Regions from separate parts of the Psychrobacillus sp. FSL K6-1415 genome, predicted to be linked through region 1. Evidence: a T-box and tRNA genes for the amino acid it is inferred to sense, from the RefSeq annotation. Region 1 holds a T-box; the other holds one or more tRNA genes.

What was found. A T-box is a leader RNA that pairs with one kind of tRNA and senses whether it is charged. The one in region 1 lies ahead of ileS (isoleucine--tRNA ligase), so its partner is inferred to be a tRNA-Ile.
Region 2: it has a tRNA-Ile gene. The T-box ahead of ileS (isoleucine--tRNA ligase) is inferred to sense a tRNA for this amino acid. The anticodon was not compared.

Annotation. Positions count from the first base shown of each region.
Region 1 covers NZ_JBBOOQ010000001.1:1,582,788-1,586,174, forward strand. The annotation lists gene hpaB (4-hydroxyphenylacetate 3-monooxygenase, oxygenase component) at 1-1,198, shown strand, start outside; T-box leader at 1,250-1,490, shown strand; gene ileS (isoleucine--tRNA ligase) at 1,544-3,387, shown strand, end outside.
Region 2 covers NZ_JBBOOQ010000001.1:2,889,687-2,893,073, forward strand. The annotation lists gene MKY60_RS13695 (1,4-dihydroxy-2-naphthoate polyprenyltransferase) at 1-461, shown strand, start outside; gene MKY60_RS13700 (hypothetical protein) at 513-1,352, opposite strand; tRNA gene MKY60_RS13705 (tRNA-Glu) at 1,555-1,626, opposite strand; tRNA gene MKY60_RS13710 (tRNA-Ser) at 1,633-1,723, opposite strand; tRNA gene MKY60_RS13715 (tRNA-Asn) at 1,729-1,803, opposite strand; tRNA gene MKY60_RS13720 (tRNA-Ile) at 1,808-1,884, opposite strand; tRNA gene MKY60_RS13725 (tRNA-Gly) at 1,892-1,965, opposite strand; tRNA gene MKY60_RS13730 (tRNA-Phe) at 1,972-2,047, opposite strand; tRNA gene MKY60_RS13735 (tRNA-Asp) at 2,120-2,195, opposite strand; tRNA gene MKY60_RS13740 (tRNA-Met) at 2,199-2,273, opposite strand; tRNA gene MKY60_RS13745 (tRNA-Ser) at 2,363-2,455, opposite strand; tRNA gene MKY60_RS13750 (tRNA-Ile) at 2,466-2,542, opposite strand; tRNA gene MKY60_RS13755 (tRNA-Met) at 2,549-2,622, opposite strand; tRNA gene MKY60_RS13760 (tRNA-Ala) at 2,645-2,720, opposite strand; tRNA gene MKY60_RS13765 (tRNA-Pro) at 2,733-2,809, opposite strand; tRNA gene MKY60_RS13770 (tRNA-Arg) at 2,817-2,893, opposite strand; tRNA gene MKY60_RS13775 (tRNA-Leu) at 2,912-3,000, opposite strand; tRNA gene MKY60_RS13780 (tRNA-Gly) at 3,016-3,090, opposite strand; tRNA gene MKY60_RS13785 (tRNA-Leu) at 3,108-3,192, opposite strand; tRNA gene MKY60_RS13790 (tRNA-Lys) at 3,216-3,288, opposite strand; tRNA gene MKY60_RS13795 (tRNA-Thr) at 3,295-3,370, opposite strand; tRNA gene MKY60_RS13800 (tRNA-Val) at 3,384-3,387, opposite strand, start outside.

The sequences.
Region 1 (3,387 bases):
AAAAGAGGATTTAGTGGCAAGACGAGAAATGGTGCAGAAATGGGCTAAATCGAACAATGGACTCATGGGAAGAAGTCCGGATTATATGAACACAGTATTAATGGCATTAGCCTCATCAGTTCATTTATTGCAGGACCAAAAGAATTGTTTTCCAAATAATCTACAATCATTTTACGAATATGCAAGAGAAAATGACATCTCTATGACTCATACGTTTATAGAACCACAAGTAAATCGCACACAATTTTATGTGGAACGTTCAGATGAACCTATAGCCGCAAAAATAGTAGGCAAGAACAAAGATGGAATCGTTATAAAAGGTGCACGACTACTTGCGACACAAGGTGGAATAACGGATGAACTATTAGTTATTGCAGCAGGAGGGAAAGCAGAAGAAGGTAATAGCTTTGCATTTTCAATACCTTGTAATACAAAAGGGTTAAGATTCATCGGTAGGGAATCATTTGTTGGAGGAGATTCCAATTTTAACTATCCATTAAGTTCGAAGTACGAAGAAATAGATAGTATTGTAGTATTTGACGATGTTTTAGTTCCCTGGGAGCGTGTATTTTATTATGACAATTTATTTATATCAACTAATTTTATGAAGTCGAGCTCGTTCTTGCCCTTTACGCTTCATCAAGTAGCATCTAGGCAGATTGTGAAAACTGAATTCATATTGGGAATTGTCCAATCTATTATTGAAACAATTAATATTGAAGAATATCAACATGTGCAAGAGAAAGCAACTGAAATAATTATTGCCTTGGAAACGATGAAAGCGTTGGTGTTAAAATCAGAAGCAGAGGCCAAAGTAGACAAAGGCGGATGGATGCAACCAGACAGCACCACATTACAAATTGCTATGAATGTATTTCCACGCATATATCCGCGTTTTAGCGAAATAATTCAGCTCTTAGGTGCCAGTGGATTAATGTCCATCCCAACCGAAAGCGCATTTCAATCACCTATTAGAAATGAGTTAAATCACTACTTACAATCTTGGGAAGACATTGGAAAGGATCGTGTCAAACTTTTCCGATTAGCATGGGATTTAACTATGAGTGCATTTGGCACACGGCAAACACTATATGAACGTTTTTTCTTTGGTGATCCTGTTCGATTGGCAAGTCAGTTATACTTTTCCTATGATACGGAAGAATATGTACAACGAGTGAAAGATATTTTGGAAGAATAAATAATTGACACTATCTTCTAATTTTGCTATATTACTATTCAATAAAAGCATATAAATTCGTTGAAGAGAAAGAGTAATGTATCGATTTGTTCCCCAGAGAGCTGACAACTTGGTGAAAGTCAGTGTGCAGGTTATACATGAATATCCTCTCTGAGAAGAAGAGCTGAAGATTTTAGTAAGCTTATCCGGGTGTCTACCGTTAAAAAGAACACGTATGATTTGTACGTTGCTAAGTGCTATTGGATCGGATCAATAGAATTAGGGTGGTATCGCGGTTAACCCCGTCCCTTTACTCGGGACGGGGTTTTTTGTATGCCTTTTATACAATGTATAGGAGGAATAGTGATGAATACGCAAGATGAAAAAGAAAGTAAAGTACAAAGGGAACAAAGAATTCGAGAGTATTGGCAAAACAATAGAACTTTTGAAAAGTCTGTACAAAACCGGAAAGAGAACACTCCATTTGTATTTTATGAGGGACCACCAACAGCAAATGGCCTACCGCATGTCGGCCACGCATTAGGAAGAACGATTAAAGATGTTGTAGCTCGCTATAAAACAATGCAAGGGTTTAGAGTAGAGCGAAAAGCAGGATGGGACACACATGGTTTACCAGTTGAACTTGGAGTAGAGAAGCAGCTAGGAATATCAGGGAAGCAAGATATTGAAAATTACGGTGTTGAGGATTTTGTTAAGAAGTGCAAGGAAAGTGTATTCACATACGAAAAAATTTGGCGTTCTTTTACCGAAGAACTTGGTTATTGGGTAGACATGGATAACCCATATTTAACATTAAGTAACGAGTATATGGAAAGTGTTTGGAATATTTTAAGTAAGGTTCATCACGATAAACTGCTTTATAAAGGACATCGAGTATCACCTTATTGTCCTAGCTGCCAAACATCTTTGAGTTCACATGAAGTGGCACAGGGGTATAAAGATGTAAAGGATCTCTCTGCTACGGTTAAGTTTAAACTCGTAAATGCTGATGAGTACTTTCTTGGTTGGACTACAACACCTTGGACCCTACCAGCAAACGTAGCGCTTGCTATGAATCCTAATCTAGTCTATGTGCGGGCTAAGGTAGAAAGTGAAATATATATACTTGCAAAATCATTAGTTCCTGCTGTGTTAGGAGAAAAAGCTATTGTCCTAAGTGAACATTCAGGAGTCGAATTTGAAGGTGTTCCTTATCTTCCGCCATTCCATTATATAGATATAACAAAAGGGCATATTGTTGTGTTAGCGGATTACGTAACAGAAACGAGTGGTACAGGAATAGTGCATATTGCCCCTGCATATGGTGAGGATGATTATCTAACAGTACAACAAAACGGACTTACTTTCGTAAATGTCGTGGATCAACGAGGGTGTTATACAGAAGTGGTCACAGATTTAGCTGGCCAATTTGTGAAGGACAGTGACGTTGAGATCATTAAGTTATTAGCGAATAACGGCTTATTATTTCATAAGGAGAAATACGAACATAGCTATCCTCATTGTTGGCGTTGTGATTCACCTCTACTTTATTATGCAACGGACAGTTGGTTCATTAAGATGTCAGCATTAAAGGAACAGCTAGTTGAAAATAATGAGTCGGTAAATTGGTATCCTGACCATATTAAAAAAGGGCGTTTTGGGAATTTCTTAGAAAATGTGGTGGATTGGAATATCAGCCGAAATCGTTACTGGGGAACCCCTTTAAACATTTGGATTTGTTCAACCTGTGAATATGAAGTAGCTCCGACTAGTATTACATCTTTAGCAAAACTCGCATCTAAGCCATTGCCTGAAAACTTAGAGTTGCATAAGCCATATATAGATGCCATTCTCTGTACTTGTCCAAAATGTAGTGGGGAAATGTTGCGTACGCCTGAAGTAATCGATGTATGGTTTGATAGCGGATCGATGCCTTTTGCACAGCACCATTATCCATTTGGTGATAATAAACAATTTAACGATCAGTTCCCTGCAGATGTAGTAATAGAAGGAATTGATCAAACTCGAGGATTCTTCTATAGTTTGCTTGCTGTATCAACCCTCTTTACAGGAAAAGCACCTTACAAAAATGTGTTATCACTCGGACATGTATTAGATGAGCAAGGTCAAAAAATGTCTAAAAGTAAAGGGAATGCACTAGATCCACTTGATCTAATGCATCAGTACGGTGCCGATGCATTACGCTGGTC
Region 2 (3,387 bases), 1.3 Mb from region 1:
AGTTATTCAGTGGATTGTTCATGGGAATGCTCATTGTTTTAATTGCAGTATATATTCAAGTTGGTTCAGTACCACTATTTGCTGTTTGGTTATCTGTACCAAGTGCCCTGTTAGTTGCTGCAATAATGCTTTCTAATAATATTCGCGATTTAGTCGAAGACACCATAGGTGGACGAAAAACGATGGCTATATTAGTTGGTAGGAAGAACGCCATTACTATTTTAGCTTCTTATTTTATTTTGTCTTATCTTTGGATTATTGCTTTAGTTGTTTTGCAAATAATCACTCCATGGAGTTTATTGGTTTTGTTAAGTATGAAAAAACCTATACATGCGATAAAACTATTTAAACAAACAGAAAATCCAGTTCAGGTTGCGCCTGCTATGAAAGACACCGCACTTACGAATACGATTTTTGTATTCCTTTTAGGCTTAGGTCTATTGATTGGCTATTATGTATAATATTTTAAAAAACCAGAATGCTATTAAAAAGCTAGCACTCTGGTTTTTTTCTTATTTATATGATAATAACTCTGCTTTAAGTACACCTTTTTTATCGACAAGCTTGATAATTCCGATTCCGGGTGCGATATAGAACGTGTAGCCATAGTTTGTACGAACAACTACCACGTTTTGGAATGTTCCGGCTTTTACTTTAACCGTACTAGTAGTACTTTCCACAAATACATTATAAAAAGCTTGATTGTTGTCCTCTGTTAGATAATATTCTCTCGTTGTTTTTCCTTCAATCAATGGAAAAGCGAGATCAAGTATGGCCCAATCTGTATGACTTACCCCAAATATTAAACGATCTTTACGTTCAATATAAGTAAAATTATTTAGGATATCACCTTTCTTCTTTAAAAAAGCTTCCGTCATATCGTATTCAGAATTATAGGAATCACTAACAGTAAATTCATTTTGTGTATTTTCAGTAAAGCTAGGAGAATAAACAAGCTTCATCCCTGCTTTTGGTGTTAGCCCACCTATTACTTCTTTATTAAGCAAAGCTAGCTTACTTTTAGATGGAGTTTCATATTTCACTTTAGAACCTTTTTGTATGAAACTACTTGCCCCTACTCCATATAAGCCACCATTTGTTCCCTTATACGTATAGACTCTATATTCATCACCTTTTTTTAGTGTGCGTACTTTATTAAGTGATCCATTGGAGCCAACTTTAACTAAATTCGTGTCTGCAAGAATTGTTACTTTACCTATTTGCCCTTGTTTTAACTCTGTTTTTCCCCACATAACTTTGTTTGTAGCTGCGTCTGCTTGCATGTGACCTAAGCTTGTGAAGCCTAACGCTAGTACAAGTATGAGCATAACTTTACTAAATTTTTGAAACAACTATAACCTCTCCCTTCAATAGCAATGATATCATATTTTAAATTCACTCTATATATAACCTAGGGTTCATTATTTATGCGTTATCACTGGTCATTATGTTGTATGCATTCTATTGACTGACCGTTCCATACATCGACATAGAAAAAGAGAAAGGAATAAAATAAAAAAAGGTAACCAATGATTGGTTACCTTTTTTTGAGTATGACCCCTACGGGATTCGAACCCGTGTTACCGCCGTGAAAGGGCGGTGTCTTAACCGCTTGACCAAGGGGCCAATATATGGCGGAGAAGGAGGGATTTGAACCCTCGCGCCGGTTGCCCGACCTACACCCTTAGCAGGGGCGCCTCTTCAGCCACTTGAGTACTTCCCCATATATGGCTCCGAAGGTAGGACTCGAACCTACGACCGATCGATTAACAGTCGATTGCTCTACCACTGAGCTACTTCGGAATAATGGTGGGCCTAAATGGACTCGAACCATCGACCTCACGCTTATCAGGCGTGCGCTCTAACCAGCTGAGCTATAGGCCCATTATTTTGGAGCGGGTGAAGAGAATCGAACTCTCATCATCAGCTTGGAAGGCTGAGGTTTTACCACTAAACTACACCCGCATTAAATGGTGGCTCAGGACGGAATCGAACCGCCGACACAAGGATTTTCAGTCCTTTGCTCTACCGACTGAGCTACTGAGCCTCTTCAATTTTAAATTAAGCTAATTATTCAAGCCAAATTTCCAATTGATATGTATTAACATTCATATATAAATGGCGGTCCCGACCGGGATCGAACCGGCGATCTCCTGCGTGACAGGCAGGCATGTTAACCGCTACACCACGGGACCATTTGGTTGCGGGGACAGGATTTGAACCTGCGACCTTCGGGTTATGAGCCCGACGAGCTACCACTGCTCCACCCCGCGACGTTAATATATTTACAAAATCGATGGTACATTGCTTAAAAATAGTGAGACACATTCTTCGGCTTACACCTGCATCAATTAGATTAAAATGGAGGAGGAAGAGGGATTCGAACCCCCGCGCGGTATGACCCGCCTGTCGGTTTTCAAGACCGATCCCTTCAGCCAGACTTGGGTATTCCTCCAAGATATTGATGGTGGACCTTGCAGGACTCGAACCTGCGACCGGACGGTTATGAGCCGTCTGCTCTAACCAACTGAGCTAAAGGTCCTTAAGATGGCGGCAGAGGGAGTCGAACCCACGACCTTTCGGGTATGAACCGAGTGCTCTAGCCAACTGAGCTACACCGCCAAGATTTCAAACTTTTTTTAAATGGTGGAGCCTAGCGGGATCGAACCGCTGACCTCCTGCGTGCAAGGCAGGCGCTCTCCCAGCTGAGCTAAGGCCCCGAAAATAATAACTGGTCGGGAAGACAGGATTCGAACCTGCGACCCCTTGGTCCCAAACCAAGTGCTCTACCAAGCTGAGCTACTTCCCGTCAAATATGGTGCGCTCGGCAGGACTCGAACCTGCAACCTCTTGATTCGTAGTCAAGTGCTCTATCCAATTGAGCTACGAGCGCATATGTTTTTCATAAAAGTGGTGCCGAGGACCGGAATCGAACCGGTACGGTAGTCACCTACCGCAGGATTTTAAGTCCTGTGCGTCTGCCAGTTCCGCCACCCCGGCACTTTAGTGAATCTTTGGAGCGGAAGACGAGGTTCGAACTCGCGACCCCCACCTTGGCAAGGTGGTGTTCTACCACTGAACTACTTCCGCTCGGTTATTAAATTAAATGGTGCGGGTGAAGGGAGTCGAACCCCCACGCCTTGCGGCGCTAGATCCTAAGTCTAGTGCGTCTGCCAGTTCCGCCACACCCGCATACATTATTCACTATAAAGTGATGAGCCATGTAGGATTCGAACCTACGACCCTCTGATTAAAAGTCAGATGCTCTACCAACTGAGCTAATGGCTCTAAAAATGGTGCCGGAGAAAGGACTTGAACCCTCAACCTACTGATTACAAGTCAGTTGCTCTACCAGTTGAGCTACTCCGGCAGGAGTAAATATATGGT